DNA from 4 places in the Protofrankia symbiont of Coriaria myrtifolia genome. Region 3 is predicted to be linked to each of the others. Evidence: riboswitches for the same ligand, from Rfam matches in the RefSeq annotation. Region 3 holds a riboswitch; each other region holds the start of a gene.
What was found. A riboswitch is a leader RNA that binds a small molecule or an ion and turns the genes downstream of it on or off. The one in region 3 is predicted to bind cyclic di-AMP.
Positions count from the first base shown of each region.

Region 1: another riboswitch for cyclic di-AMP. It lies ahead of CM1CMNOD_RS23990 (C40 family peptidase); the one in region 3 lies ahead of CM1CMNOD_RS02615 (transglycosylase family protein).
Region 2: another riboswitch for cyclic di-AMP. It lies ahead of CM1CMNOD_RS20295 (C40 family peptidase); the one in region 3 lies ahead of CM1CMNOD_RS02615 (transglycosylase family protein).
Region 4: another riboswitch for cyclic di-AMP. It lies ahead of CM1CMNOD_RS24140 (transglycosylase family protein); the one in region 3 lies ahead of CM1CMNOD_RS02615 (transglycosylase family protein).

Region 1 is NZ_CAAAFS010000196.1:4,649-12,087, forward strand. Features, by position in the region: gene CM1CMNOD_RS11060 (metallopeptidase family protein) at 167-511, opposite strand; gene CM1CMNOD_RS11065 (S1C family serine protease) at 657-1,619, shown strand; gene CM1CMNOD_RS11070 (peptidoglycan-binding protein) at 1,757-2,545, opposite strand; gene CM1CMNOD_RS23990 (C40 family peptidase) at 2,939-3,673, opposite strand; cyclic di-AMP (ydaO/yuaA leader) riboswitch at 3,677-3,839, opposite strand; gene CM1CMNOD_RS11080 (cold-shock protein) at 4,351-4,791, opposite strand; gene tkt (transketolase) at 5,105-7,207, opposite strand.
Region 2 is NZ_CAAAFS010000346.1:17,315-24,753, reverse strand. Features, by position in the region: gene CM1CMNOD_RS20315 (Mur ligase family protein) at 1-1,133, shown strand, start outside; gene CM1CMNOD_RS20310 (type 1 glutamine amidotransferase) at 1,177-1,923, shown strand; gene CM1CMNOD_RS20305 (MarR family winged helix-turn-helix transcriptional regulator) at 2,062-2,589, opposite strand; gene CM1CMNOD_RS20300 (PHB depolymerase family esterase) at 2,849-3,496, shown strand; gene CM1CMNOD_RS20295 (C40 family peptidase) at 3,917-4,888, opposite strand; cyclic di-AMP (ydaO/yuaA leader) riboswitch at 5,077-5,252, opposite strand; gene CM1CMNOD_RS20290 (4-hydroxybenzoate 3-monooxygenase) at 5,776-7,056, shown strand; gene CM1CMNOD_RS20285 (hypothetical protein) at 7,066-7,428, opposite strand.
Region 3 is NZ_CAAAFS010000050.1:7,868-15,306, forward strand. Features, by position in the region: gene CM1CMNOD_RS02600 (ATP-binding protein) at 1-239, opposite strand, end outside; gene CM1CMNOD_RS02605 (DUF3151 domain-containing protein) at 366-800, opposite strand; gene CM1CMNOD_RS02610 (transglycosylase family protein) at 1,046-1,786, opposite strand; cyclic di-AMP (ydaO/yuaA leader) riboswitch at 1,792-1,957, opposite strand; gene CM1CMNOD_RS02615 (transglycosylase family protein) at 2,517-3,218, opposite strand; cyclic di-AMP (ydaO/yuaA leader) riboswitch at 3,225-3,373, opposite strand; gene fbaA (class II fructose-bisphosphate aldolase) at 3,953-4,990, opposite strand; gene CM1CMNOD_RS22770 (CAP domain-containing protein) at 6,030-6,980, shown strand; gene CM1CMNOD_RS02630 (NAD-dependent epimerase/dehydratase family protein) at 7,295-7,439, shown strand, end outside.
Region 4 is NZ_CAAAFS010000290.1:971-8,409, reverse strand. Features, by position in the region: gene CM1CMNOD_RS16260 (DUF4037 domain-containing protein) at 1-365, shown strand, start outside; gene CM1CMNOD_RS16255 (nucleotidyltransferase family protein) at 580-870, shown strand; gene CM1CMNOD_RS16250 (HepT-like ribonuclease domain-containing protein) at 860-1,231, shown strand; gene CM1CMNOD_RS16240 (transposase) at 2,329-2,652, opposite strand; gene CM1CMNOD_RS24140 (transglycosylase family protein) at 2,823-3,419, opposite strand; cyclic di-AMP (ydaO/yuaA leader) riboswitch at 3,424-3,596, opposite strand; gene CM1CMNOD_RS16230 (ABC transporter permease) at 4,235-4,957, opposite strand; gene CM1CMNOD_RS16225 (hypothetical protein) at 5,462-5,644, shown strand; gene CM1CMNOD_RS16220 (COG4705 family protein) at 6,166-7,434, opposite strand.

The DNA.
Region 1 (7,439 bases), on a different contig from region 3:
CATGAAGTAGACACGTAGAGCAACCATAAGTCAACTATCTGCCAACAAGGACACTACAAACAGTGACTTCGCCCGGAGCGGGACAACAGGAGCAGCAGCACACAGCGACATCGTGCACACAGCGGCACAATGGATGGCGTGGGCCGCGGTGACCGCCGGCGGGTTCCTACTCCCAGCCGAGCTCGGCGAGCCGCCCGTCGTCGATACCGAAGTGATGGGCCACCTCGTGGATGACGGTCACCCGCACCTGCTCGACGACCTGTTCCTCGGTGCGGCCCAGGTCGCAGATCGGCCACCGGTAGATCGTGATCCGGTCCGGCAGCACCCCGCTGTACCAGTCACCCCGCTGCGTCAGCGGCACGCCCTCGTAGAGCCCGAGCAGCCCCGGTGACGGCGGCTCGTCTTCGACGACGACCGCGATGTTGGACATCTGGCGGCCGAGCTGGGGCGGCAGGCTGTCCAGCGCCTCGGCCACCAGGTCCTCGAAGCGCTGCCTGGACACCTCGACCACGTCGGTGAACCTACATCCCGCCGCCGTCCCGCCGCCGGTCGCGGGGAACGAACAGGCCCAGGGAACCTCGGGAACACTCAGGGAACATTGGGCGTCATCCGCTGCTTCTAATGACGTAATTATGTAAGCAGGATGGGAGGCCAGGATGCAGGATCCGCTCGATGCCTACTCACAGGTCGTCACCCGAGTCGCCGCAACCGTCTCCCCCGCCGTCGCGAGCCTGCGGGTACTGACGCCGCGCGGCGAGGGAGCCGGATCCGCCGTGGTCTTCACCGACGACGGCTTCCTGCTCACCTCCGCCCACGTCGTCGACAGTGGATCGAGGCGCACGGGACGACAGGCCGGCCGCGGCGGCGCGGCGGGCCTGGCCGAGTTCGCCGACGGCACCCACAGCGAGGTGGACGTGATCGGCGCCGATCCGCTCTCCGACCTCGCGGTGCTGCGGGCCCGCGGCGGCACGCCGGCCCCGGCGACGCTCGGCGACGCCGCCACACTCTCCGTCGGTCAGCTCGTCGTCGCGGTGGGCAACCCGCTGGGCCTGACCGGCAGTGTCACCGCGGGGGTCGTCAGCGCGCTCGGGCGCTCCCTGCCCACCCGGGCCGGCGCCACCGTCCGCGTCATCGACGAAGTGATCCAGACGGACGCGGCGCTCAACCCGGGCAACTCCGGCGGCGCGCTGGTCACCGCCGACTGCCACGTCGTCGGGGTGAACACCGCCGTCGCCGGGATCGGGCTCGGGCTCGCCGTCCCGGTCAACACCACCACCCGTCACATCCTCGCCGCGCTCATGCGCGACGGCCGGGTACGGCGCGCCTACCTGGGGGTCGCCAGCACCCGGGCACCGCTGCCGCCGCACCTGGCCGAGCGGTTCGGTCGGCGGCACGGCGTGCGGCTGGCCGAGGTCGTCGTGAGCAGCCCGGCCGGTCGTGCCGGCCTGTTCGCCGACGATCTGGTGCTCTCCGTCGCCGGGCAGCCGGTCGCCACCCCGGGGGACCTGCAACGGCTGATGACCGAGGACACCATCGGCCGCCCGCTCGAACTGACCGTGTGGCGGCGCGGCGCGCTCGTCGACGTCATCGTCGTCCCGCAGGAACTGGCGCTGACCTGACGGCCGTTGTCCAGCGGTACGCACCGTCCGCGGCGGCCCCGGCCTGGTGGGCCAGGGCCGGGGCCGCCCGCGGACGGTGGCGCCCCGGGCACCCGAGGGAGGGGGAGGTACCCAGGGCCGTCAGTAGCACCCAGCTGTCAGCCGCATGGGAACAGCTGGGCGTAGGTGCGGGCGCCGACTATTCCGTCGGCCACGAGGCCGTGCTGCCGCTGGTAATCCTTCACCACCCTGGTGGTCCGCGGACCGAATATTCCGTCGACCGCGAGAGAGTATCCGAGATCGGTCAGCCGCTGCTGTACCCTGGCCACCTCGGTACGCGGTTTACTGCCGTTTCTCACGGTCGCCGCGGACGATGGGACCGAACAGTTCCGGCTGGTGTAGCTGATCCCGCTGACGGCCGGGACAGGGGTGCTCGACCGTGTTGTCGACGCGCTCGCCGGGCTGGCTTTCACCGCCGCCGCGGCGGTGTTTCCCCGCGTCAGATAACGATGGTAGGAACCATTGGTGTAGGCGCTCCAGGCACGCACGCCCTGGCTGTCGCACACCTTCTTCGCAGCCCACGCGTTGGTGGCCGGGTCGTAGAGGTTCCTGCCCGCCAGCCAGCTCGCGTGGACCCGCGCGTTGATCTGCCAGAGCCCGCGGGAGTCCTCACCGCGCGCGTTACGCGCCTTGGCGTTGCCACCGGACTCCGCGAGCGCCACCGCCACCCAGGTGCCCAGCGGCACCCCTCGGCAGCTGGGCAGCCCCGCGTTCGCGGCGACGCGGGCGATGGTCGTGTCGGTGACGACGGCGGACCCGGACGTCCCGGCCGCGCTGGCCGGAGCCGCGGTCAGCATCATTCCAGCCGTCGTCCCGATGAGCCCGACGGTGCCCGCTAATGCGGCGCCGTTGCACCGACCGGGTTTTCTGTGCCTTCCCCTGGCCATAATCAGACTCTCACCTAAAATATCGTCGAAAGGATCGCCCGTTGCCGGAAATGCCGGCACAGTACTCTCTAGGGCCGGCTCGAGAACTATATTTCCCGAGTTCTCTACCAGCCGCTGGGAAAACGTCATTCGGGTCGCCGAACAGGCCGTTCACCACATTGCTTCAGGAGGCTCCGGTGTCGCCCCCAGAGCGCCAAAAAGGCAATTCAATGCGTTTCTACAGGCGTTTTTTGAACACCCGGAACGGGAGCCAAAAGAATCCGACGGTGTTCCGAGAAAATCTGTCCGGCAACAACCGGGAGAAATTTTCGTGGCGTCCACCCGTGGTTTCCCGCGCTGTCCGCCCGGGGCTCCTGGACACCCCGTGGCCGCCAGCCCGGCCCGGGCGGTCGGTCACCTGATACGGCCGACCAGATAGTTACTGGTGTAGACCTTCTGGAGCCGGACCACGGCCCCGGTGTGCGGGGAGGCCCACATCATCCCGTTCCCGGCGTAGACACCCACATGGTGGATGCCTCCCGGCCGGCCGAAGAAAATGAGGTCACCGGGCTGCCGGGCGTTCTTCGACAGCTTCTGGGAGGCGTTGTACTGCGCGTTGGCTGTCCGCGGGACGCTGCGGCCAAGCTGCTTGTAGATGTACCGGACGAGGCCGGAGCAGTCGAACGCCCGCGGCCCCTCGGCACCCCACACGTACGGCTTGCCGGCCTGCTTCGACGCCAGATAGACGAGCTTCGCCCCGAAGCCGCTGGCGGAGGACGTCGAGAAACTCACCGGTTGCGCCGCCAGCGTGCCCGTGCCCGTGGTGGCGGCCGGGGTGATCGTAAAGGCGGCTGACCGGGCAGCGTTCGTGCTGGTCGCGGTGGTCGTACTGGTCGTGGCGGCGTCGGTCCGGCCCGTCCCGCCCGTGTCCAGGCCCCGGTCGTTCGCCAGGGCCGGCGAGGCCAGCCCGGAGAGGGCGACAGTGCCGGTGGCCGCGGCGGCGACCGCGGTACGCGCCGATATCCGGCCGAGGGTGGAGCGGGTCGTGGGCGCGCGATGACGACCGCGCCTGGGGCCGGGATTGGAATTGGAATTGGAATTGGAACGATGTACGGCAGCCGGACCTGAATTCACCTGATGTGCAGGCAACGCTGATCCTTCCCATACGCCTGCGAGGTTAGCTGTCGGGTTCGGGCCGGGAAGCCCGGTCGACGCGCGGATACACGCGGCCGACTTCACCCCAAGGACGGCCACCGTGGTGGCGACGTCCGGCGGAAAGGTGGGTCCCCCGCTTCTGTCCTGGCGATCGCTAGTCGGAAGACACCGGACCGTGGACAGAACTCGGCGTGCGGTCCGGTGCCGTTGAGAACCCGGCCAACGTAGCGAACTACTTTCGGTAGTCGCAAGCGGCGGTTTTCTCGGCATGTCGACGTACAGCACTCACTGTGCGTATCATTTACGCGTGCTGTCTCAGGATGACCGCCGAGACGGTACAAGCTGGCCACAGCGTGACGGCGCTACACACCGCTTCCACGGATAACCGGTGCGTATCGTGCAACAGTCAACGCGGACCGGCAGCAACATTTTTTCCGCTGTTGTGTTTCTGTGTTTCGCAGCCGGGCAGGCGGATCGCCCGCAGGTAGGCGAATCGACCAGCCGGAGCAACGTCACAGATCCGGCCGTGCGCATGGTGTGGTCAGTGGTACGGCCAGCGCAGCGTGGCCAGCCGTGTGGCCGGCGCAGCGTCCGGGCAGCAACGACGCGCCCGGGCACCGGCGCGGGTCGACAGATTCCGGGCCGGGCCGGTAGGGGCCTGAGCGGGCCGGTTATTGGGACTCGACCCAGCCACGCGCCTGCGCGAGGCTGGTCAGCCGCTGCCGTATCTGGCTTATCTGGCCGCCGGTCAGGGTCGGCACCGACTCGATGAGCGTCTCGGTCAGCAGGTGTCGGAACTCCCCGACGGTGAGGACGTCGCACATGTCGTCGTCATCGGCGTCCGAACGCCCGTTGGCCATGCTCGGGGAAGCCAGGGGACTCGCTGGCGCCGGACGGGCCTGGGCCCGACGGGCCAGGCGGACGACCGACGCCTTCGGGCCCCTGTCGCTTTCCTCCGCCTCGAACTCCACCAGCGTTCCGGGCTGGAACAGATGCTTCTCATCTTGAAGATCGTTTGCGTGCATGAAAATATCGTCGCCGCCAGCGTCAGGCGCTATGAAACCGTAGCCACGAACCCCGTCGAAACGCAGAATCCTACCGGTACCCACCACGTCTGCCCCTGTACAACCTCTGTGCCAACCAGCTCTGTACCCAGTCACCTGCACACCAGACGAACCTGTGCACAACCAAACCCCAGGACCGCTCGCACGACCATGGGGCCTGTTCACCGTCTCAGGTGCGCACAGCCAGGTCAAGCCGACACCCGGAGCGCAAAACAACCGACAACAACCGACAACGATCGGCAGGGAACGATCGCGGAAACACCGGAACGGGCCGTCGGCCGACCGGCTCCCGCGGACTCCCCCGGGAACCAGCCGGCCGTCGACATCGTGACCGAAATCTTCGGATCCGGATCCTCGCGGTCTACGCCGGGTCACCAACAGCGCTGACGGCGGCCAGGCTCTGCCTGGCGGCACTGACCACCGCCTGCGGGGTGAAACCGAACTTGGTCTGCAACGCCCGCAGCGGGGCGGACGCGCCGAAGGTCCGCATACCGATGATCACCCCGTCCGGGCCGGCGTACCGTTCCCAGCCGAGCGTGGCCGCCTGCTCGACCACGACCCGCGCGCGGACCGCCGGTGGGAGCACCTGGTCGCGGTACTGCGCGGGCTGCCGCTCGAACAGCTCCCAGGACGGCAGGCTGACCACCCGGGCGCGCACCCCCTGCGCGGTCAGCTCCTCGTGGGCGGCCAGGGCCAGGTGCACCTCGCTGCCGGTACCGATCAGGATCACCTCGGGATCGCCGTCGGCGGGGTCGACCAGCACGTAGCCGCCGCGGGCGAGCCCGGCGGCGTCGGCGTAGCGGGCCCGGTCCAGCGTCGGCAGCGCCTGCCGGCTCAGGACGAGCGCGGCCGGCTCCTGCCGCAGGCCCATGACCACCCGCCACGCCTGCACGACCTCGCCCGCGTCACAGGGACGGATCACCAGCAGGCCGGGGACGGCCCGCAGCGAGGCGAGCTGCTCGATCGGCTGGTGCGTCGGCCCGTCCTCCCCGACCCCGATGGAGTCATGGGTGAACACGTGGATGACCGGCAGCTCCATCAGCGCGGACAGCCGCAGGGCACCGCGGGCAAAGTCGGAGAAGATCAGAAAGGTCGACCACAGCGGCCGCAGCCCGGACAGGGACAGCCCGTTGGCCACCGCGGCCGACGCGTGCTCGCGGACGCCAAGGTGCAGGTTGCGCCCGCCCGGGCTGGCGGCCTGGAAGTCCCCAGCGCCGTCGACGGTCAGCCGGGTCTTCGTCGACGGGGCAAGATCGGCGGAGCCGCCGACCAGCCAGGGCACCCGGGCGGCGACGGCGTTGAGGACCTTCCCGGAGGAGTCCCGGGTGGCCAGGCCCCTGCCGTCGGCGGGGAAGACGGGGATGTTGGCGTCCCAGCCGTCGGGCAGCTGCCCACGCCAGATCAGGTCGAGCTGGCCGGCAAGATCGGGATATGCCTCCCGGTAGCGGTCGAGCAGGGCCAGCCAGCTGTCCCGCTCGGCCCGGCCCCGCTTCCCGACACCGGCGGCGAAGTGCTCGTACACCCCGTCGGGGACAAGGAAGTGCGCGTCCGGCGGCCAGTTGTAGAACCGCTTCGTCGCCCGGATCTCCTCCTCCCCCAGCGGCTCCCCGTGCGCGGCGGCGGTGCCCTGCTTGGTCGGGGCGCCGAAGGCGATCTGGCTGTCGACGATGACCAGGGTCGGGCGGTGCGGTTCACGGCGGAACGTCTCGAAGGCGCGGCCCAGGGCCGTGCGGTCGTTGGCGTCGCCGACCCGGGTGACGTTCCAGCCGTAGGCGATGAACCGGGTGGCCACGTCCTCGGTGAACGCCAGGTCGGTGCCGCCCTCGATACTGATGTGGTTGTTGTCGTAGATCCAGCACAGGTTGGCCAGCCGCAGGTGGCCGGCCAGCGACGCCGCCTCGGCCGCGACCCCCTCCATCAGGTCGCCGTCGCCGCACAGCGCGTACACGTCGTGGTCGAACACGTCGAAGCCGGGCCGGTTGAACCGCGCCGCCAGCCAGCGTCCGGCGATGGCCATGCCCACCGCCGTCGCCGCGCCCGTGCCCAGCGGTCCGGTGGTCGCCTCCACCCCCGACGTCCAGCGGTACTCCGGGTGGCCGGGGCACCTCCCGTCCAGCTGGCGGAACCGTCTGATGTCGTCGAGGGTGACCGCTGGCCCCCCGAGGGTCTCGTAGGTGGGGTCGACCGCCCGGACGCCGGCCAGGTGCAGCGTCGCGTACAGCAACGTCGACGCGTGCCCCGCCGACAGCACGAACCGGTCCCGGTTCGGCCAGGCGGGATCGTCGGGGTCGAAGCGCAGGAACTCCTGCCACAGCGTGTAGATCACCGGTGCCATGGCCATCGGGGTACCCGGGTGCCCGGAGGCCGCGGCCTGCACCGCGTCCATACACAGGGTGCGGATCGTCGCGACGCACAGATCGTCCGTGTCGGTGATGGTCGGCTGCTCGGTGGGCGTCATGTACATCCCTTTGTCGACATAGGACGCCCACAACGTCCGTCGCAGGCGCTTGCGGGTCCACACGTACCGGTCCGGTAGCCGCGCCGGGCCGCGACGCGGTTTGGCCGCCCCCGCTGTCGGCTCCCGGACCGGGCGAGCCGACCATCTGCCGCGGCCGGGAACCGCATCCGCGATCAGCTCGGCAACCTAGATCGTATCCAGCGGTGACAGATCTCTGGCGGACGTCGGGGCCGTACGG
Region 2 (7,439 bases), on a different contig from region 3:
GGGTCTCCCCGGGGATCCTGTCCGAGGTCGTGGCCGGGCAGATGGTCGCCTGCGTCAGCGGGACCAACGGCAAGACCACGACCACCCGGCTGCTGGCCCGCGCGCTGGGCACGCTCGGCCCGGTCCGCAGCAACAGCGGTGGCGCCAACATGGCGGCGGGCGTGCTGGCAGCTCTGTCCAAACCGCCCTACGACGCGGCTGCCGCGCTCGAGGTGGACGAGATCTGGCTGCCCAAGGTGGCCAGGCAGATCCAGCCTCGCGCGGTCATACTGCTCAACATCAGCCGTGACCAGCTCGACCGGTCGAACGAGACCCGGCGGATCGCGAGCCTGTGGCGTGATCTTGGTGCCGAGCTGCCCGGCGCGACCGCGATCGCCAACGCCGACGACCCGCTGGTCGCCTGGGCCGCCGCCGGCTGGTCGAACCAGACCTGGGTGTCGGCGGGCCAGAACTGGACCGCGGACGCGATGGTGTGCCCGCAGTGCGCCAGCCTGCTGCACCGCAACGCCACGGGCTGGTGGTGCGGCTGCGGGCTGGCCCGGCCCGAGCCCCTCGTCGCGGTCACCGGGCCGCACGAGCTGCTCTGGTTCGGTCGTCACCTCACGGCCTCGATCGACCTGCCCGGCCGGGTGAACCTCGGCAACGCGGCCATGGCCGCCGCGGCGGCGAAGCTCTTCGGGGTCGAGGTCGAGCACGCGCTGGCCGCGATGACCGGCCTCGAGGACGTCCAGGGCCGTTACCAGGAGGTCGAGCTCGGAGAGTCCGGTATCCGCGGGCGGCTGCTGCTCGCCAAGAACCCGGCCGGCTGGGTGGAGATGATGGAGTTGCTCAACACCACGCCCGCCCGGCCGGTGATCGTTGATTTCAACGCGCAGACCGCTGACGGGCGTGACCCGTCCTGGATCTGGGACGTCCCGTTCGAGCGGCTGCGGGGCAGGCAGGTGCTGGTCACCGGTGGGCGCAAGGAGGACATGAGCGTCCGGCTGGCATACGCGGAGATCCCGCACGCGGTCCATCCCGATGCCGAGAGCGCGGCGGCGACCCTGGACGAGAAGATCATCGACGTGGTCGCGAACTACACCGCCTTCCGCGACATCCTGGGGCGGGTCGCCCCGGTGAGGACGAACAGGTGACCAAACAGGTGACCATCCACGGCGACATGATCGGGGCTGTGGCATGAGCCGGGACTCAGCGACCCGGATCGCCCTGATCTACCCGGAGCTGCTCGGGACGTACGGCGACGGTGGCAACGCGACCGTGCTGGCGCAGCGGCTGCGCTGGCGCGGCCTGCCGGCCGAGGTGATCGGCGTCCCGGCCGGGGAGCCGGTGCCGGCCGGGTGTGACATCTATCTGCTCGGCGGCGGTGAGGACGAGCCGCAGGTGCTGGCCGCCGAGGGGCTGCGCCAGAACAACGCCATCGCGCACGCGGTGGCCCAGGGCGCTGTTGTGCTCGCGGTGTGTGCCGGATACCAGGTGATCGGCGTGTCCTTCCCCGGTGGTGAGGGCCGGATCCACGACGGCCTGGGCCTGGTGGACGTGGAGACGCGACGCTCGTTCGAGCAGCCGGTGCCGCCGCGCGCGGTCGGTGACATCGTCGTCGAACCCGCCCCCGAGCTCGCGCTGCCGTTGCTGCTCGGCTACGAGAACCATGGGGGACGCACCCGGACCCTGCCCAACGGGCACGGCCGGCCGCTCGGGACCGTGCGCAAGGGGGTCGGTAACGGCACCCCGGACCACACCGACGGTGTCGTGGACGGGCGTGTGATCGGTACCTATCTGCACGGTCCGGTCCTCGCGCAGAACCCGGCCCTGGCCGACCTGCTGTTGTCCTGGGTGCACGGCTGGCTGCCGGAACTGGCCGGCCCGCCGGAGACGGAGGTGCTGCGGCAGGCGCGCCTGCACGCCCTGGACGTCCACGCCTAACGTCTGCCCCGGGGCCACGCCGGGGCCCTTGTGCTCTGGGGCCCCTGTGACCTGGGGTCGTGCCCGACTCGGGGTGAGGAGTCGCGAAGAATCTTCCGTGGGCGCGGGGAGAGGCGTCCTACCGCTCGGTGTTCGGTGTCAGTCCGTCCCGGCGGTCGGCGGGGTGGCGGGTGCGGGACACGGCTCGTCGTGCTGCGGTGGCAGGTAGCTGCGGTCGTGTTCAGCGATCGCCACGTTCAGCCGGCCCAGCAGCGCGCCGAAGACGCTGAGCTCTTCCTGGCCCCAGGTCCGTATCAGGATGTTGATCTTTTCTACCCGTGCGGAGCGGGTGGCGAGGTAGCGTTGCTGGCCGCGGGTGCTGAGCTTCACCAGCGTCGCCCGCCGGTCGCTGGGATCAGTGGTGCGTTCCACCAGCCCGGCCGCGGCAAGCGCGGCAACCTGGCGGCTCACCGTGGAGATGTCCAGGGCGAACACCGTGCCCAGGGTGGTCAGCCGTACGGCGCCGTGTTCGTGGATGTGGCTGAGCAGCAGGTAGGCCGAGCGGTCCAGAACCGTCCCGGAGTCGTCGGCGATGGCCATCCGGAAGCGTTCGGCGCGCCGGCCGAACACCGACAGCTCGTGTTCGATCTTGATCAGTCGATGGTCGAGTTCCTGACCACTGTCCACTTCGGCCTCACCCCTGTTCCGGCAGCCGTATGCCCCGCAATCCGATGTTGTCGAGATTCTGGTGGATACACCACGTCAACGAACGAGCCGTGCCGTGGTTGCCGTACCGGCCATGCTTGTTTGACTACTTTTAGTGATCATTTGGTGTCGCAAGCTGGTCGGGTGTGAGGCAGCGCACTCCGGGTAGGTCCCGACTTGTCCACGACGCGAGGCGAATCAGCCGAATCGACGGCTCCTGGTGTGGTTCGGTTGTCTCGTGGTGTCGAATCCGCTGAAAGCCGGGAAACAGCTATGGGCCAAGAACCGCAAGCGGGTGCTGATCATCGGTGCCGTGCTCGTGGTCGCCTGGATCTACGTGTCCCGTTCGGGTAACCCGGACACCGAGCGGGCAAAGATACCGACGGGGTACCTCTCCGCCGAACGCGAGCTCACCGTTCATGCCGACGCCGACCCCGGCAAGCCGCTGCCGCTGGTCCTCGTCCTGCATGACGACAACAGCGACGCGGGCGCGATCGAAAAGATCACCGAGGCCTCGACGCTCGCCGACCGACGGGACTTCGCCGTGGTCTACCCGGAAGCCGTGGACGGCGAATGGAGGTTGGACGATCCTCAGGGCGCGGACGTGCAGTACCTGCGTGACGTCGTGCGCTACGTGTCGCAGGAGCGGTCGAAGATCGATCAGTCCCGGATCTACATCTGGGGCCTTGGCGAAGGTGGGCGTGCCGCCCTCGCGGTTGCCTGCGCGGCGCCCGACAACGGGCTGAAGTTTGTCGCCGTCGCGACGGTGGGGTCGGTCGGGCAGAGCCCGAGCTGCTCGCCAGAAACCCATGTCCAGCATGTCGACGGGGCGTGGAACGAGCGGATCACGCGCGCTCTGTGGGACTTCTCCAGGCAGTTCAAGGCGTAGGAGCGGGCGTCCGGTCGTCCGCCGTGGCTTGGGGAACTCGCGGAGGAGACGCCTTGAGGGGAGCTTCGGTCTCGGCCGGGCATCCGGTCGGTGAGAGGGGGCGGCTCCCGCCGACCGGCCGGACTGTGGGGGGGGTCCAGTACGACCGGCCGGCGGAAGCCTCTTGTTCCGCCGGGCTTTCCGAGCTGGGGGGGTTGGCTCGGTCCGACCAGCGGAAGTCATCATCGCGGGATGCCGCCCGCGGAGTGCCGCCAGGCCGGTGTCGACATCGACAACTTCGACCTGGCGGCAAGGTTCACGCACAACCGGAGGGGGAGGCTGTGTGGGAACCCGCCTGTGAATTGTGTTTATAAGGTTTGGTTGTCAGTACACGAAGCCATGTACTGACAACCAGCTGCGGACGCGGGCTGATCGGTTCAGTCAGAGAACCCGGCCGACAGAATACGACGTGGTGTAGAGGGGCCTCAGTGAGACGACGTCGCCTGACTTGGGCGCCACCCACATCTTACCATCGCCCGCATAAATGCCAACATGGTAGATATTACCTGGCGTGCCGTAGAAAATCAGATCACCCGGCTGCTTGTTGTACTGCGATATCCGGGTGGTCGCCTGGTACTGTGCCTCGGCAGTGCGGGGGAGGTTGCGTCCCAACTGCTTGAAGACGTACTGGATCAGCCCCGAGCAGTCGAAAGTGTAGGGGCCCTCCGCGCCGTAGACGTAGGGCTTGCCGGCCTGCTGGGCCGCAAGATACACCGCCCGTTCGCCGAACGAGCTGGCGACTGCGAGTGCGCCTGAGACGGCGCTGCTCAAGGCCGAGCCACTGACGCGGGCAGTCTGGGAAGGCCGGGGCGCCGGGGTATTGGGGATCACGGTCAACGTGCCGACGTTGGTCGACCGTGTCGACCGCAGAGCGTCGGTTCCGTCGAAAATCGCGGTGACCTGCGTGGTGGTGAGAACCTTGGCAGTGTAACTGGTGAAGCCCTGCTCGTTGGTGTAAAGGTGCTTGAAGGTCGCCCATCCCTCCGGCAGCTTCACCTGGACCTTGACGAGCTGGTTGGCCAGCGGCGCGTGGGTGACCGCGTCCTCAAGATGAAATCCCACCTCCACCGGCTGGTCTGCCTTCACGGAGACGTCCGAATTCGTGACTTTGAGCACGACACCGGTCTTGGGATGCAGGTCGGTCTGGTTGAGCACCTGACTGGTGACCGATCCGGAACCGCCCGTGGACAGCGGATTGATGGTGGAGGTGCGCAGGCTGGCCAGCGACGCCTGGCCACCGAATTGTGATCCGAGCGTTATGGGCGAGGTGACGGAAGCATCGTCGGAATTTGAGTCGGCTGTGGCACATCCGGCCAGGGCGACACCGGACACCGCGACGGTACCGGTGGTCATCACGGCGACAGCGGCCCGAGCTCGCGAGCGGCCCGTTCCGGACTGCTGCGTGGGCGCGCGATGTCGGCCACGTGTCGGGCGGTCGACGTGCCGGTCGATCTGCTGCCGGCGGGGTGACGGCGAAGCCGTCTGCGACGAACGCGATCGTAGTGCCGGATCAGGCTGCACATCATGCGCAGACAAGGTTGTGATCCTTCCCGTTCGCCTGCGAGGTGAGCTGTCGGGTTCGGGCTGGGCTGCCCGGTGGGTCGCGCGACCATCGCGCTGCGCACTTCACCCCGAGGACGACACCGCGGTTCGGTGCCGCCCGGTGGAGGATGGGTCCCCCGCTCCTGCCCTGGTGACGACTCGGAGGGAACACCGGGACCGCGGGCAGGATTCGGCAGTTCGGCCCGGTGTGTCGTGCCGTCGACGCGAGACTAGTTCATACGGATGGCGCTAGTAAACACTAGTCCCTCACAACTACCCCAAGTAGTTGTATGAAGTGTCATAACCGGCTGTTCTACCCCATCCTCCTTCGCCGGCCGGGGCGGCGTCGGGTGCGACCAGCTGGCTTGTGACCTTTGGTCGCTCGGCTGACGTGCCGCTTTCCGTGACTTGCGGGATGCGGAGGATGACAATACGCCATAGCGGCGGCAGATGGTCGACTGGGGGCCTTCGGGCACGGATAGTCAACAATATCGCTACTTTAGGTAGCGATCAGCGCTATCCGCCAGCAACACTCCGCTCCTTTTGCGAAAATTGTCCGGTTGGTTGGTGCCGGGCTGTCGGCCTCCTGACGCGTGTCGGAATGTGACGTCGTACTCTGGCAGTGCCTCGCCCGGATCGGTTCGTCCGGGTCAGCCATGTGATCAGGGCAGTATGGCGGGTGATCAGGAATCGTGTCGATGCTCCCGGGGGAGGCGCTCGCCGTGACGCGCTCCGCTCCGGGGTCTGCACCGGACGGGCACGGCGCGCTCCAGCCGGGCGCGTCTGCCTCGCGGCCGCGTCCTCGCCGGGTGGGCGTCGTTGTGATTGGCGCGGGTGTCGCGGGCCTGGTGGCGGCGGTCGTACTGGCTCGTCGGGGTATCGACACGCTCGTGCTCGAGGCTGCCAGTCGGGCCAGGGTGGAAAGCCGTCCACGTGCCGGGCTGCTCGGGCCGGCGGCGGTGGACGCCCTGGAGCGCAACGGGCTTGCCGACGGCCTGCGGGCCGAAGGTGCGCCACACCACAACTGTGAGCTCCGGCATCGTCGCAGAGCGTTTGTCGTCGAGTATGATCGCCACGCGGGCGGACGCCATCACGTCGTCTACCCGCAGCAGGAGCTCGTCGCCGATCTGGTTGCCGCCTACCTTGCCGCGGGTGGCGTCATCGAGTTCGGCGTCACTGACGTGATGTTGGACGCGCTGACCTCCGACCATCCCGCCGTCTCGTTCGTCACGGCCGACGGGCAGCGGCAGACAGTGGAAAGCCGTTTCATCGCGGGCTGCGACGGTCATCACGGCGTTTCCCGCGGATCGATCCCCGAGGGCGCGTTGCGCCACATCCGACAGCGCGACAGCGCATGGGCCTGGCTCGCCGTCCTGGCCGCGGTCGCCCCGTCCACGGATAAGATCATTTATGGGGTCAGCCCGCGGGGATTCGCCGGCCACATGCTGCGTGACCACCGGACAAGCCGCTTCTATCTACAGGTGGAGGCCACGGCCGACGCCGCGGACTGGTCGGCCGAGCGGATCTGGGAGGAACTGCACGCCCGGCTCGCCGTGGACGCCGACTGGCAACTGGCGGAAGGGCCGTTGCTGGAGCCGCCGAACGTCATCGCGATGGACTCGGTCTTCTACGAACCGATGCGGTTCGGACGTCTCATACTCGCCGGGGACGCCGCGCGCCGGGTACCACCGGCGGCGGCCAAGGGCGCCGGGCTCGCCATCGTCGACGGTGAGACGCTCGCGCTCGCAGTGGCGGCAGCCCTGCACGACGCGGACGAACGTCCGCTGAACGCCTACTCCGAGGTGTGCCTGGGCCGGGCCTGGCTGGCGCAGGAAGCATCGACGAAACTTCTGCAGCTGGTCAACGTCGAACTTGCCGACCCGTTCGCCCGGCGCCTGCAGGACGTTCGCCTGGACCGGCTCCGAACCTCACCGGTCGCCGCTGCCGAATTCGCGGACCACTACCTCTCCCCTCGTTAGGGCGTGTCGTTACTGGTGGCGGGTGCGGGGAGGCGGCCGGCGGGAGAGCAGACCGGAGGTCTGTAGGACCTGGAGTTCGATCGCGAGTTCGTGGACCTCCGGCGGCAGCGAGCGATGGCTGGCGGCCAGAGCGGCCAGAGCGGTCTGTGTTCGGTCCGCGAGGCTGTCCAGAGCACGCTGGTGCGTACGCATCTGGGCGCGCTCGTCCTGAATCGCGCGCAGCGTCTCCTCCTGCCAGTGCCGGGCACGCATCAGGTCCTCGCTGGCGCTCGCGGCCTGCCGCTCGGCGTCTTCCAGGCGTCCGAGCAGGTGGTCGAGCTGCTCCAACCTTGCCGCGAGCTCTGCGACAAGGTCGCTGCGGACGGTGTTCATCGATGGGGTCA
Region 3 (7,439 bases):
AGGTCCCGGAACCGTCCGGGGAGGCTGTCGGCGACCTGGCGGGACAGTTGCGCCAGCTCACCCGGGGCGGCGCGGCCGGCGCCGGTGTGGAAGACCGACCGCCGTCCGGCGGCGAAGCGGTGCAGCAGGGCGGTCTTGCCGACTCTGCGCCGTCCCCAGACCACCGCCGGCCGCGGGTCGGTCGAGGCCCACCAGCGTTCCAGCGCGGCAAGCTCTTCGGTGCGATTGACGAACGCCATCCGCCTCTACTTACATCGCCTGTAACTTACGTCGACCGTAACTTACATCGGATGTCAGTAGGCTGCCGGCGGACGTGGGTGTCCCCACGCTGGTGAGGCAGCGGTGAGGCGGCGCCCACGCGTGGCTCAGATGGTCTTGAGGCCCAGGGCGTCGGCCGCCTGAGGGTCGCTGTCGGCGAGGAAGTCGCGGCAGCGGGTCGCTTCCTCGGTCTCGCCGATCGCGGTGGCCGCGCGGGCCAGTGCCGCGAGCGCCCGCAGGAAGCCCTGGTTGGGCTCGTGGGACCACGGAATCGGCCCGTGCCCGCGCCAGCCCGCGTGGCGTAGCTGATCGAGACCGCGATGGTATCCCGTCCGGGCATAGGCGTAGCTGGTCACCGGGCTGCCGGCGTCGAGGGAGCGTTCGGCCAGGGTTGCCCAGGCGAGGCTGGAGTCGGGAAAGTGGCCGGCGACGGTCTCCGGATCCTCGCCGGCGCCCAGCGCCCGCGCCGCGGCGGGATCGATGGTGAGTTTGGTCGGCGGTGGGCCACCGAGCAGATCCGGTCGTCCGGGCGAGGTTGTCATGGGGTTCATCCTGCCGGATCCGATCGGCGGCGCGTCCAGCCGGGAGAGTTCGTCAGATGATGGACCCGCCGGGAGGGGGGTGAGCCGGCAGGTCCATCACCTGATCGGGGCGCGCGGCGGGTAGGTCATCCGGCCGCGACCCGGCGGCAAAGGAACAGCGTTGAGCGTTCCGTAACCTTTGGCCGCAAAATTTCAAGCCGCAGAATTTCAAGCCACAAAATGGCGCGAAAGGTGCGCCTGGTATGTTACAGGACGGTCGGGTTGGTGACCGTGACGTCCCAGAGGTTCTTGCCGACCACACCGGTGCTGCCGTCGTCCACCCGGGTCAGATACGAGTAGAGCGATGCCAGGCCCTGGGACTCCTGTCCGAAGCGTCCGTCCACCTGGAGGATGAACTTCTTCTGGCGCATCTCGCTCTGCCAGACGTAGGCGTCGGGGCGGACCTCGCCGGCCAGCGCGGTGGACAGCGCCGTCCCGGTGAAGTCCTCCGAGTTCAACAGGGACTTGGCGCGTTCCAGCGTCATCGCCGGCTGCACCGGAGTGATCGCGCGCTGTATCGGGCTGCTGGGAGCGGAGGCGGCGGTGCTGCTGGACGACGACGGTGCCGGGCCGTTGCGGGTCAGACCCAGCTGGGCCGAGCAGGACGGCCATGGGGAGCAGCCGCGGGCGTTGTAGAGCTTGTAGGCGGCCTCGTCCTGGAGCGCCGGCGGTGCGTCGCTGGGCAGACCGGAGTAGCCCAGGCTGTGCCAGGTCTTGGCGTCGAACTGGTAGGCGCCATAGTAGCCGTTGCCGGTGTTGATCCGGTAGTTGCCACCGGACTCGCACTGGCGGAGTTTGGCGAAGTCGTCAGAGGTCGCCGCACTCGCGGGTGCGGCCGTGACGGCCAGGCCGCTGCTCACGAGTGCCGTTACGGCACCGGTGGTACGCAGAACCTTCATGACGGTGGAGGGAGGTTGCGGGGCGCGGTGCCTGCCACCAGACGGCATGTGGGTCGGTCCTTCCCGTCGCCTACGAGGTGAGCTGTCGGGTGCGGGCGGGAATCAAGCCCGGCCGGCGGCGCCGAGGGACGCTGCCGGCTTTACCCCAAGGACTCCGTGAGAGGACGTCCGGATGGTGGTTCCCCCGATCCTGTCCTTGTGGCTCCGCGGTAGCTCGGGCCGTACCGAACGGGGACAGGACTCGGCGTCCGTCCGGGCGGCCTCACCGATCCGGCGAGTGGGAGAACTCTAGCGAGTCTGGTTCTATCGAAGCAAATCGGGGTGTCGGATGAACTACACCCACGTGACCGTTATCACCCGAATGGGCTAGGCACCGTGAATGTGTCACCGTACCTGACGGTGTGACTCCGCTTCGCTGCGGGGTCACCTTCTCCGGATTCTGTGACTTATGGTGACGGGTAAAGCTTCTTGCGTATCGATAATGTGCTTGTTGTCACTTCTGGAGCACGCCGGGGAGCAGGATCGTCCGGGTCGGTTCCCGACCCCGCCGGATCGGCTCCCAGGCCGGCCGGATCCGGGGTTCTCCCGGATGCGGCCGGAGGCCTGACACGAGAAGAGATCATGGCTGTGCTGTCCGTGGTGCTCCAGCCCGATCCGTCGGATGTCCAGCCACGGGTGAGCCGCCTGTTTTCGGGCCGTGCGGGCCGCCGGTGGGCGGTGCTGGCCGCCGAGGGGCGTTCGACTGCCGGGTTGTTCAGTCGGCTGTTCAGTCGGTTGTTCAGCCGAAGGTGGCGGCCCTGGTCCGTGGGCCGCAGATGCCGTCCTCCTGCAGGCCCCGCGAGCCCTGCAAGAGGACGGCGGCGAAGGCGGACTGGGGGCCGTAGCGGCCGTCGATCTTGATCCGGTAGCCGAGCCTGTTCATCTGGCGCTGCCAGGCTCGTACGTCCGAGCGCACCTGGTAGATCAGCCCGGTGGTGAACAGCGTGTTGTCCGCGAGACGCTGCGCGCTCTGACTCACCACCCAGCGCTGGGTCCCGGTCGACCCACCCGCGCTCACCGAGCCGCTGCCGGACGAACTGGCCCCGGACGAACTGGCGCCTGCCGCCAGCTGGTCGGCGCCCATCCCCTGGCCGCAGACCGGCCACTGGCCGAAGCCGGACCGGTTGGCCAGTCTCAGCGCGGCCTCGTCCTGGGTGGCGGGCGAGGCGCTGCTGGGCAGCCCGGTGTAGCCGAGGCTCTGCCAGGTGCTCAGCGAGAACTGGTAGGCACCGTAGTAACCGTTGCCGGTACTGGTGCTGTAGTTCCCTCCGGATTCGCACTGGCGTAGCTGCGCCCAGGTGGTGGCGGCGCTGGCGGGTTGTGACATCACGATGCTTCCGCTGACCGCCGCGGCCAGGGCGGGAGCGACCACCAGCGCCCGAGCGCCCAGCCGGGTTCGGCCGGTTTCGTGATGTCGATTTCGGGAACGTGCACTGGACATATTGGTTTATGCCCTTCCCCACGCCTGCGAAGTGAGCTGTCGGGTTCGGGCTGGGACTGCCCGGCCGCATTTGCGGCTTCACCCCGAGGACGCCCGATATCGGCGCCCAGAAGTGGGTCCCCCGTTCCTGCCACAAGTTTGGGTTTTCGTCGGACGAGGGCAGGATTCGGCGTGCCGCCCGACGTGTGTTCGCTGTATCGCGAGCACGGCGCAGACCATAACAACAATTGCTGGGCGCCGAACAAGCGGGGAATCCGCTTCGTGAGGATGCGCACATCGGGCCGACAGCTCTTGCCGGGGCTCGGGAGCGGATGGTAGCGCGCGGGTGCGCGCGCTTATTGCTTTCATCGTACTTTTATTGCCGGGAAAACTCGGTATCCCGTCGTGGCGGTGACGATCGGAACCGGATTATCCGGGTAGGAACCCGTGTGCGAGCCGGCGGTCCGCGTGCTCCGGGCCAAAGGCCGGGCCCGGCCGGCCGGGCGCACGCGGCGCGGAACACCGTTGATTTCGCCGAAGACGCATAGAACGGCAGGACGGTGTGTACCGTACCCGTGATCCGACGATGGTGCGACCTTTCCGGAACCCGCGCCATATGCGGAATGACCGCTGACGGGTGACGGCTGGCGGTCACCCGATGCCCGGGGACTGACGCCCACACGCGAACGCTCGCCAGCCGGACGACGAAGCCCGGTCTGGCGAGCGTGTTGTGGAGCCGTCCCGTCCGAGCGGGGTCAGTTGGCGAGGGAGCGTCCCGCGGAACGCAGGTCCTCACACGCCTTCACGACGCGGGCGGCCATGCCGACTTCGGCCGCCTTGCCGTAGCTGCGCGGATCGTAGTGCTTCTTCACGCCGACCTCGCCGTCCACCTTCAGGACACCGTCGTAGTTCCGGAAGACGTGATCGACGACCGGCCGGGTGAACGCGTACTGGGTGTCGGTGTCCACATTCATCTTGATCACGCCGTAATCGACCGCTTCACGGATCTCGGACAGGTCGGAACCGCTCCCACCGTGGAAGACCAGGTCGAGGGGTTTGGCGTCGGCTGGCAGCCCGAGCTTCTGCGCGACATACTGCTGCCCATCACGCAGGATGCTCGGACGGAGTTTCACATTGCCCGGCTTGTATACCCCGTGCACGTTTCCGAAGGTTGCCGCGACCAGGTAGCGGCCCCGTTCCCCGGCGCCGAGGACCTCGACAGTCCGCCACATGTCCTCGGGCGTGCTGTACAGTTTCTCGTCGATCGCGCCGACGATGCCGTCCTCCTCGCCGCCGACGACACCGATCTCCACCTCCAGGACGATTTTCGCCTGGGCCGTGTCCGCCAGCAGCGCGTCGGCGATTTTGAGGTTCTCCTCGATCTCGACCGCGGAGCCGTCCCACATGTGGGACTGGAACAGCGGCTCGCGGCCCTCCCTGAGCACTCGCTCCTTGGAGATCGCGACCAGCGGGCGCAGGTAGGTGTCGAGCTTGCCGGCAGGACAGTGGTCGGTGTGCAGCGCGATGTTGACCGGATACGCCTTGGCGACATGGTGGGCGAACTCGGCCAGGGCCTGCGCGCCGAGCACCATGTTCTTCACCCTGGTACCGGAGAGAAATTCGGCCCCGCCGGTGGAAATCTGTACGATACCGTCGCTCCCGGCGTCCGCGAAGCCCTTCAGCGCGGCATTCAGGGTTTCACTCGACGTGACGTTGATCGCGGGGTAGGCGAATGCCTCCGTCTTGGCCCGGTCGAGCATCTGGGCGTAGATATCTGGGGTGGCAATGGGCATCGGTCTGGCTCCTGTGGACAGTCGGGGCGCGGCGTGCCCGGTTCGGTGATATTTTACCGATTCGGACGTGTGCCGTGCCGGGAAGTTGCGCGAAGGGTATGACGAACACTCCCCGTCCGGTAGGACGGCCGCAACGGGTGAGTACGGATGGTCTGCCGGGCTTGGTGCACCATGCCGTCGTCCTCACTCTCGGCCTCGTCGAGAGTGGTGTCATCCGTTGGTTTTCGGCTACCCGGTGGCATCGTCCCGCTCGCCGCCGGGGTTGCCCGCGGTCGGCCCGGGCGCGGGCGCGTCGCTCACCGCGCGGGAGCGCATCCAGCAGATCCTCGATCGCGTGGATCTCGTGGCTGCGGCCCGCGTCGACCCGTGCCCGGCAGACACACCCTGGCGGCCGGGGTATCGTCGATCGCGATTTCCGGTGCCATGCCTGGTTATGTTACCGGGAAGCACCCGGCCGCGCCCCGTGCGAATGCGTCGAGAGCCGTCCGTACGACCTGGGCGGTGCCTTCTATCAGCACTTTGGTACTCCGGCCCGTGGCCGTGGCCCGGTTTGTTCCCGACCACGGGCCTTATGCCCCGCCATGCCCTACCGGGATGCCCCGCCACGTGTACCCGCCACATGTCCCTGTCGCGATGCCCTGCCGCATTGCTCCCGCCGTGCCCGAAACGCGCTCCCCGTCGCGGCTGGGCGCGTGACGCGACCGAACCGTCCGGTGTCGCCCGCCGGAGCGGGCGAAGAGATGGCCGTCGGGCCGTTCACCGGCGCGGCGGTGGGCGCGCGCCCAGCCCCCGATGGCCCGTTCTGCCTGCTATTCGCTATTGTGAGCGCCGGCTGGACGACCGACGGCGACACGATAGTGATCTTGGTGGCCGATGGTTCGGTCCGGTAGGCCCGGATCCATGGGCCGGCGGAGGGGGACACGCGCGGGGGGCCGACCGGACGGAAGGTTCCATGGATCGACATCGCGGGTACGACCGTGCTCGCCGGAGGTGGCCTGCTGTTGTACCGGCGGTCGTCCTCGGCGTTCTCGGAACAGCCGTGCTGCTCCTGACACGATTCGCCGCGCCAGCCGGTACGGACGGGTCGGTCGTCGTTGCCCCGGCACTGGCGTCGTCGACGGCCGTGCTCGCGCTCGCCGCCCGGTCGACGGCGCAGCCGACAACCGACCGCGGCACCGTCAGCGGCATCGTGCGGCTGCGCGCCACCGCTTCCGCGGACACCCGGACCTGGGTGGCGTTCGTCCTGCGAGGGCCCACGACGAACGTTCAGATGGCGCCCACAGCCCCGTACGAGGCCACCGTGGACACCCGGCTGCTGCCCGACGGCGCCTACACACTGGCCGAGATCGTGTTCCATCCGTCCCGGACCCCCTCGATACGCGCGAGCCAGCTACGGATCGTCAACACGCCGCCGCGGCTGACCGCCACCCAGGTGCCCGCCCAGCCGCAGCCCACGGCCGACCTGCCGGCCGTCCCGGCCCCGGTGACGCCGGCGACCCCGGCCACGCCACCACCGGCGACATCGGCCGCGCCGGCCCTGGTGGCACGGGTATCGTCCCCGGCACTCCCGGTCACGCCGGTGACGAGTGCGCCGTCCGACCGGCTTCTGGGCGAGGTGTCCGAAGTGATCGCGCTCACGAACGCCGAGCGGGCGAGAGTGGGCTGCGCGGCGCTCACGACGGATCGCCGGCTGATCACGGCCGCGCAGGCGCACAGCGCTGACATGTCCGCCCACGACTACTTCAGCCACGACAGCCTGGACGGCCGGACGCCCTTCCAGCGCATAACGAAGGCCGGGTACGAGTTCTCCGCCGCGGCGGAGAACATCGCCGCGGGCCAGCGCACACCCGCGGAAGTGGTGCGGGGCTGGATGAACAGCGCCGGGCACCGCGCGAACATCCTGAACTGTTCGTTGAAGCAGATCGGTGTGGGCTATGCCACCGGAGGCCGCTACGGCACCTACTGGACGCAGGATTTCGGGACGCCGTAGGCCGTGCCTGACAGGTCCTGGCCGGTGCCTGACGGGTGCTGGCCGTGTCCGACGGGTGTTGGCCGATCTGGTCCGTCCGGATGCGCTCGGGGTGCTCCAGCGGTTGTCGCGCTCCGCTCCCGGACGGTCGTGCTCGTGGCATCCAGGCGTGGGCCGTGACGGCTGTGACCGTCATCACCGGTTAGTCTGGCCTTCCGGTCACGTCGGGTCGATGTCGAGCCGCTCGAACGACGTATTGACAGCGGAACGTGACGGGATGCGACGCCTATGATGTTGGCTCTTCCAGAGCTGTCAGGAAAGCGATGAGGGGGGACGTGGCTCGCGCGGTCGTTACTGGCGCCGGCGGATTCATCGGGGACGCGGTCGCGCACGAGCTGCGCCGACGCGGTTACCACGTCATACCGGTCGATGTCCGTCGTGGCCCGGGTATTGTCGTGGCGGACGTCACCCGGCCGGCGG
Region 4 (7,439 bases), on a different contig from region 3:
GGCACCTGCACCGCACGCTCAGCGCGACGCGGTGGCGGGAACGTGAAGCAGCGCTGTGCGCCGCAGCCCGTCACCTTGCCGACGTCACGAACCGGCTTGGTCTGGCTGAGCCTGTCGACCCCGCGCCGCGCCGCTTTCATGCCCGGGACATCCAGGTACTCGGCGCGCAACGCCTCACCCGTGCGCTGACCGATGCGATCAGCGATCCGCAGCTGCGAGCCCTCCTCACCGGGCTCGGACACCGACCCGACGGCCCGCTCGGCCATCTCCCCGGCGCGATCGACCAGGCCATCGACAGCGTCGAGATCCTCACCCAACCGAACCGCCGCCGCGACTATGCCCCCACGCTTGGACTCGGGGCATGAATCTCGCGGCAAGCTGTCCGCGGAGTGGATCGAGCAACTCGGCGGCGCCGGCGACTGGGACGCATGAGCAGATGCACCTCGTGCGTCGGACTGCTTTGCGACGCTGCGGGTCGCAGCTGGGTGGTGGTTCGCACGGCACGCAGGACGCCGGCGGGCGTCGCGCGTGAGGCGGTGCAGTCGTGCGGTTGTGGCTGTCTCTGGCGATAATGGCGATGTGACCGTCGACCTTCGTGACAGCCGGATCGCCGAGGTGTGCCGGCGCTACGGCGTCGCCGAGTTGTCCGTCTTCGGCTCGGTGGCTCGCGGCGACGACACCGACGAATCGGACGTCGACCTGCTGTACGTGCTGGCGCCCAACTCGATGCTTGGCTTCGAGATCGTCGACCTCCGAGATGATCTCGAAAAAATCGTGGGACGTCCCGTCGACCTGGTGCCCAAGTCCCGGTTGAAGTGGGTCATCCGTGACCGGGTGCTCGCGGAGGCTCGGGTCCTCTATGCGGCGTGATGAGCTCTACCTCGTCGACATGATCGAAGCCGCGGTCGCCGCGACGGCGTTCGTCCAGGATGTCGACGAGGCCGCGTTCCTGGAAAGCGATCTGATCCAGAGTGCCGTCCTCCAGAAACTCCTGGTGATCGGCGAGGCGGCCGGACGAGTATCCCCCGAGGTCCGCGAGCGCTGGCCCGACCTGCCGTGGCGGCCTGTCACAGGATTCCGCAACATCGCCGTTCACGCATACTTCGAGGTCGACTGGTCAATCGTGTGGCGAATCGCCACGACCGCGCTGCGGGAACTCCAGGAGCAACTGCTGACGCTCCTCAAAGCCGAGTTCCCACTCATCGCCAGCCAACTCGACCAGCCGCACTGACCGCGCGCTTGCCTTCGCGTTCCATGTCCGGCCACAGGTGACGATGGACCTGCGACGGAAACGTCTCCGAGCCTCGGCCGGTCTGTGGATGTGGCTGTCGGCAGACGGGCTGAGGTGCCCGGAACCGCCAGGTATACGGAACACTTGTTCGCCTCGGTGGACGATGTTGCGGTCGGTGCAGTCGGTGCGGTCACGGAGCATCGTCCCTGGCCAGGGCCCGGGTGGCGACCGGGTGGATGGCGATTTCAGGGCCTGCAACCAAGATCAATCGGTTCGGATGCTGGTACACAGGGTCCACCCCCCGTGACCTGCGCGAACAGGCCGCGGAGGTTGCTACGGAGATCGGTAACTGGCCCCGGTGGTGACGTGGTGGTGACGTTGCAACGGCAACCAGATGTCATCTCGTAGATGGCGACCACGGACAGTGGTTTCCAGTCGTCGGCCGTTGAAGAGGGCCGTGGTGGACGGCGGGTGGTACCGATAGTGCGAAGAGGCGCCGGACGGTGAGCCGGTATGCCTACGACCCTGGTCGCCGTGCGGTCGTTGTCTCCTGGGCCACCGGAAGCGGAGATCTGGCGGCAACCGTGGCCACCCTCTCCCCGGCAACCCCCGACCGCGACGCTCTGCGGCTGGTCGAACAGTTGACCTTTCTCACCGCCGCGGTGTGGCGTACCTACACCCACCCCGCAAGCGCCGCTCCGGATCTCACCGCCGGCAGCGAAGGTTGGCGATGTGACAACGACCGGCAGGCGTTCACCGGCGTGCTCACCGCAATCCTGACTCCCGAGCTCGCGCGCATCACAGATGCACCGGCGTCCCGGACGGCCGTGCGGCCGCATTTTCCCGCCACCACAGCGGCCCAGCGCAGCGCCGATACTGCCCGTGCACCCGCTCCGCGACCACCCCACACCCCGGACACACCACACCCGACGCCCGGACACGTAACCGCAGCCGATTATCGGCCCGGTCCACCCCGTCGACGAGCACACCCGACAGATGCGGAAGAAGAACCCCAAGGTCAAAGAGGCACCCGGCACATGATCACAGCAGACTGATCGTGCTCAGCGAGCACCCCGAGGGCCACTCCGATCGCAAGATCAGGAACAGATCCAGTTTTCACCCGATGCCGACAGCTGCCGAGGTGGGCACGGTTGACCGGGCTCGGACCCGTCTAGGCCCCCTGCGAGCGCGTGGATGTGGGAGGAGTCGACCAGCGCCCGGTGCAGGTCGAGCAGGCCGGCGGCGGTGCACTCGTCCAGCAGGTTCTCGTGCAGGCGCTGCCAGACGCCGGCGGCGTGCCAGTCGCGCAAGCGCCGCCAGCACGTCACCCCGAACAACGTCCTCGGCAATTCCCGCCAGGGCACGTCGTTGCGCAGCACCCACACGATCCCCTCCAGGGCCGCCCGGTCGTCGACCGGCAGTCAACCGGGGTAGCGGAGCCGCCGTTCCCGGGCCGGGATCAGCGGCTCCAGCCGCTTCCACAGTTCCTCGCTCACCGTCTCCTCGTCACGCATGACCGAGGTCTACCGGCGGAACCCGCCCGCTCCTGGTACGACACACCGCAGTTGATCAGACTTTGTGAAACGAGTTGTTAGTCGCTGGCCGGGTCGATGTCCTGATACCAGGGCGACCGGTAGGAACGCCAGTTCCGGTCAGCGGCGAAGGAAGGGGGTGGGACACCGCCGGCATCCTGGGGAGCGTCGCCGGTGGTGTTCTCGCCCTCGTTGCCGGCCGGACTCGTCGGTTGTTCCTGGGCATTCGCCTGTTGCGGTCCGGTAGCGGTCGGAGCCGTGTCGGTGGCGCTGCCGACTTTTCCGCCCCAGCAGGACCGCGATGCATTCCATGGAGCCGTGCCCTGCTGGGCGTACAGGATCCGGGCGCGTTTCCATTGCTCGGCAACGCTGGCGTTCTGTGGCAGCCCGGTTCCACCGGTCGCCTGCCACGTGCTGGGAAGAAACTGGAACAGTCCGCCGGCGCCTATCGAGTTGACGACAGTCGGGTTGCCTCCGGACTCGCATTGAACAATTGCCGACAATATCTGGTCCTCGGGCGGTGCCGCGCTGGCGGGCCCCGAGAGTCCGATGCCGGCGCCGCCGATGGCGGCGGCGAGCGTCGGAATGGCGACTAGCGCGCGGGTATAACTTGTGGTCTGCCTGGTTTTGCGATGCCGGGCACGCGCATGGGACATCTTGATGCCCTTTCCCTACGCCTGCGAGGTAAGCTGTCGGGTTCGGGCTGGGAAATGCCCGGCCGCATCCTGCGGCTTCACCCCAAGGGTGCTGTGCAGCGCCCGGGAAGTGGTTCCCCCGCTCCTGCCGTTGGTTTGACGGTCATCGGACGGGGCAGGACTCGGCGTGTTTCGCCCGATGCGCGCCCTCCTTGCGAAGGCACGGCAGAACCCTAGCCGCGAAGGGCAGCCGGCCGGCAAGGCGCGGTGAAAAAGCGCACAACCGAACGTCGACACTTGATTTCGACCTCGATTGCCGGTAGCGTGTGCATGCGCGCGCGTATATTTAAGCAGTCGCAGCAGGCGGGTCGTCTCCGTGGCATCTTTACCACCTTTTGACGCAGATTTTTGCACGCTTTGTGGACAATCGGATCGACCGGGTAGCATCGAGATTTCGAGTTCTGTTGGCAGACCGTGCCACAGGCCGTGACATTGACCATCCATGCGAAGCTGTGGCTGCGCAGAGTCAGACTCCTTGGATGACCATCCGCGCGACCAAGCCGGCGATCACGATTCTGGCGTCCGGGAATCCGCCTCTTTTCTCGGACGTTGAAACCCCGAACAAAAATGACGAAACGATGGAGCCTGCCGCAGTACATGGCCGTGATAAGCGGCAGGATTCGTACCGTCGGAAGGCGGCACCCCGGCGGTGTCGAGAAACAATGATGTTTCCCGATGTCAGTGACCATATGAAATAGAATCATTGCCGATGGTACCCGAGTCCGCCCCAACCCCCTTCCGTAGATAGAAACCATCGTCACCACAACGGTTTCTATCTACGTATTCTGGTCGGGGATGTGGGTAGGAGCACCGAACAGCCAGGCCAGGATGACGGCCGCCAGCGTCTCCGCGGTGAGCAGGGCGACGAGGACGACCAGCTGGAACCGTGCCGCGTCCGTGGGGCTTGCCCCGCCGAGCAGGGCGCCGACGAACGCGCCGGGCAAGGTGACCAGCCCGACCGTGCGGGTCTGGTCGACGGCGGGCAGCAGGGCCTCCCGGACGGCGGTACGGGTGAGGTCCGCGACCGCCTGGCGCGGTGTGGCGCCGAGGGCGAGCCAGGCCTCGACCTCGGCGCGGCGGCGCACCATCGCGTCGAACAGCCGCCGGCCGGTGAGGGTGCAGGCCGTCATGGCCCCGCCGATCACGATCCCGCCGGCTGCGACCAGATAGCGTGCGGATCGGTCGAGCAGCGGGACGGCGAAGATGATCCCGAGTGTGACCGCCGCGCCGACCGTGCAGGCGGTGAGGACCACACGCCCGGCGTGGGGGAAGCCGGTGAGGCGGCCTGTCGCGGTCAGGGTCGCGACGGTGAGCATCACGGCGAGGACCGCAATCGTTGTTGCTGGAGCGGCCAGCACCCCGCGCAATGCCAGGCCGACCAGGGCGAGTTGGGCGACCGCGCGGGCCGCGGCGGTGACCATCGCCCGGCGAAGCGGCACCCGGGCGACGGTGAGGCAGATGACTGCAACGGCCAGCAGACCACCTAGGCCCGCGGTCATCCGTACGACATCGCCCACAGGCTTACTGTGCGGCCCCGCGCCGCACAGGGTTCGGCTGGCGGGCCGACGTGAGACAGCGGGGGTCCTTGAAGCCAAAGCCGGGACCCGGCGAATTGGCTACGTAACTGAGGCGGAACCGACACCATCCAGAGCTACATGGCGGGTGGTGACTGGAGTTGACCCGAGTGCCGGACTGACTCGACGAGGTCCCCCTATCGCGCCACCGTGGAGACTGCGCCCGGTTCCACCCACCAAGGCGTCGCCGGCACCGGCCCCTTGGGCTCCGGAAGTCCACGCTGCTCGCCTGCCTGGCCGGTCTCGACAAGCCGTCGGGTGGTGCCCGTACGGGTCGGCGGAGTTCGTGTCAGCCATCGGCCCGAAGTCGAGCGGGTACGACTGCGGGCCCAGCGCATCGGCGGTCCTGCTCCGGTCCGGGAACCTCGTCCAACCTCAGCGTCTGCAACAACGTCCGCCTTACCCACGCCGTGACGGCCGTGGACGGTGGTGACGAGGACATCACAGCTCTACTCGACCACGCCGGGCTCGGGCAACCGTGCCCGCACCCTGCCGCAGGAGCTGGCCGGTGGTGAACTCGCCCGCGTGGGGCTGGCCGTCGCGCCCGCCAACGACCCCGAGGCGCTGCTCGCTGACGAGTCGACCGACGAACTCGACGGCTACACCGAGTAGCACATGCTGGGGCTGCTGCGAGAACGGGCGGACGCTGGGCACGGCGCGCTGATTGTTACATACAGCGTCGAGAGCGTCCAAACCACCGACTCATGTTATCACTCTAAGTGGCAGAAAGATCGACGTGTGGTGAGTGGGAGTTCCGCGCAGGGAGGCGCCGGGACGTGCTCGTCGACTGCCTGGACTGACCCAGCCCCGGGGGAGTACGCCGGCTCCATCTCGTCCCGGTCCGGGTCGGGCGGGAGGGTGCTGGTGGGCGAGGACCGGGCAACGCACCTGGAACCGCAGGAAGCGGGCCTCGGACCTCGAGGGGCCCGGGGGAGCCTCGGCGCGGACGAGATGGTTATCTCGTGCCGGGGCTCCCGCGCGTGCCGTCAGGATTCTCGGACAGCGATGCCCTTCAGTACCAGCTGGAGGAACCGGGTATCGTGTCCAACCAAAAATCGTTAGCGGGGCATGGCGTCGTTTCCAGCGTTTCTTGGTCGCTCCACGCCGACGGGGCCGGCTTGGAGGGTCTTCAGTCAGGTACCGGCGTTCGGGCCGAGGCCGGCGAGAAGTTCAGTCAGGGCTGTTCGTTCGTGGTTCACGTCCGGGTTCGTCGAACGAAGCGCGCGTAGCGCCGTATCGATCTTGTCATCGATTGCGGTCCAGGCGGACTTGTCCTTTGGCTTCAGGCGCGCTTCGGCGTCGTCCCACGCGGTTTCGATGTCGCCGATACGGGAGGTGGCGGAGGACTGCTGGCCGGCGTTCAGGCGATCCAGCGTGTCCTGTGTGATGGTCCGGAACTTCGAGAGGTCGCCGAGAGGAGAGGTCTGTGTTGTCTGGCCGGCGCCGGAGGCCAGGCCCGGGGTGCCGCTCTCCAGCGCGGACTTGCGCAGGAAGTATCCCGTCCCCGCGGTGACGAGAATGAGGGCCACCACGACGACCGTCTGCACCAGGCCGCCCTGTTCCGTCGGTCCTGTTGGCCCTGTCGTTGTGCCGGTGTTGTAGGTCGAGGCGGTCGGGATGACGTCTACTTTCGTCGCCGAGAAATAGACGACGATGCCGATGATCCCGGCCGCGAAGATCACGCTTGTCAGTGTGGCGCCCAGGCCCAGCCCGCCCGCGTCCGGTGACTGGGAGAGGTAGTCACCGATCGACGCGCCGAGCGGCCGGGTCAGAATGTAAATGAGCCAGAAGGCGAGAACGGGGTTGAGCCCGAATCGCCACCCGATGGCGAGAGCGGCGATCAACGCAGCCATGATGACGCCCGTCATCAGGTAGCCGATCCCGAGCACCTCGGCCATGAGATCGCCGGTTGCTGTACCGAGGGCGAAGGTGACGAGAATGGTCAGCCAGTAAAATGCCTCGCGCCGCCGGGTGAAGATCGAGTGGATGGAGAGTGTCTTCTCGGTCAGGTACCACGCGAGGAAGGTGAGCGCGAGAAGGACACCGAAGATCAGGGTGCTCGTTTCCAGTGGCACGCCGAGGTTGTCCGTGAGGTTATCGGTCACCAGCGTTCCGAAGACGCTCACGAGTGCCACCGTGAGCCAGTACTTGGCCGGTACATAGCGGCTCGCGGTGAACTGAAGGATCAGAGCACCGACGAGGAGGACACCGGTGACAACGGACGTCCCGGTCAGACCGATGTTCAGGTCGACGTTCAGGAAGTCGGCGGCCGATTCACCGACCGTCGTACAGAGGACCTTGATGATCCAGAAGAAGATGGTGACTTCTGGGACCTTGCTGAGGGGCCGACGAACCGGCGCGAGAGTGTCGTCTGCGGTGACGAGGCTGCGTTGTGAGGTCATGGGGC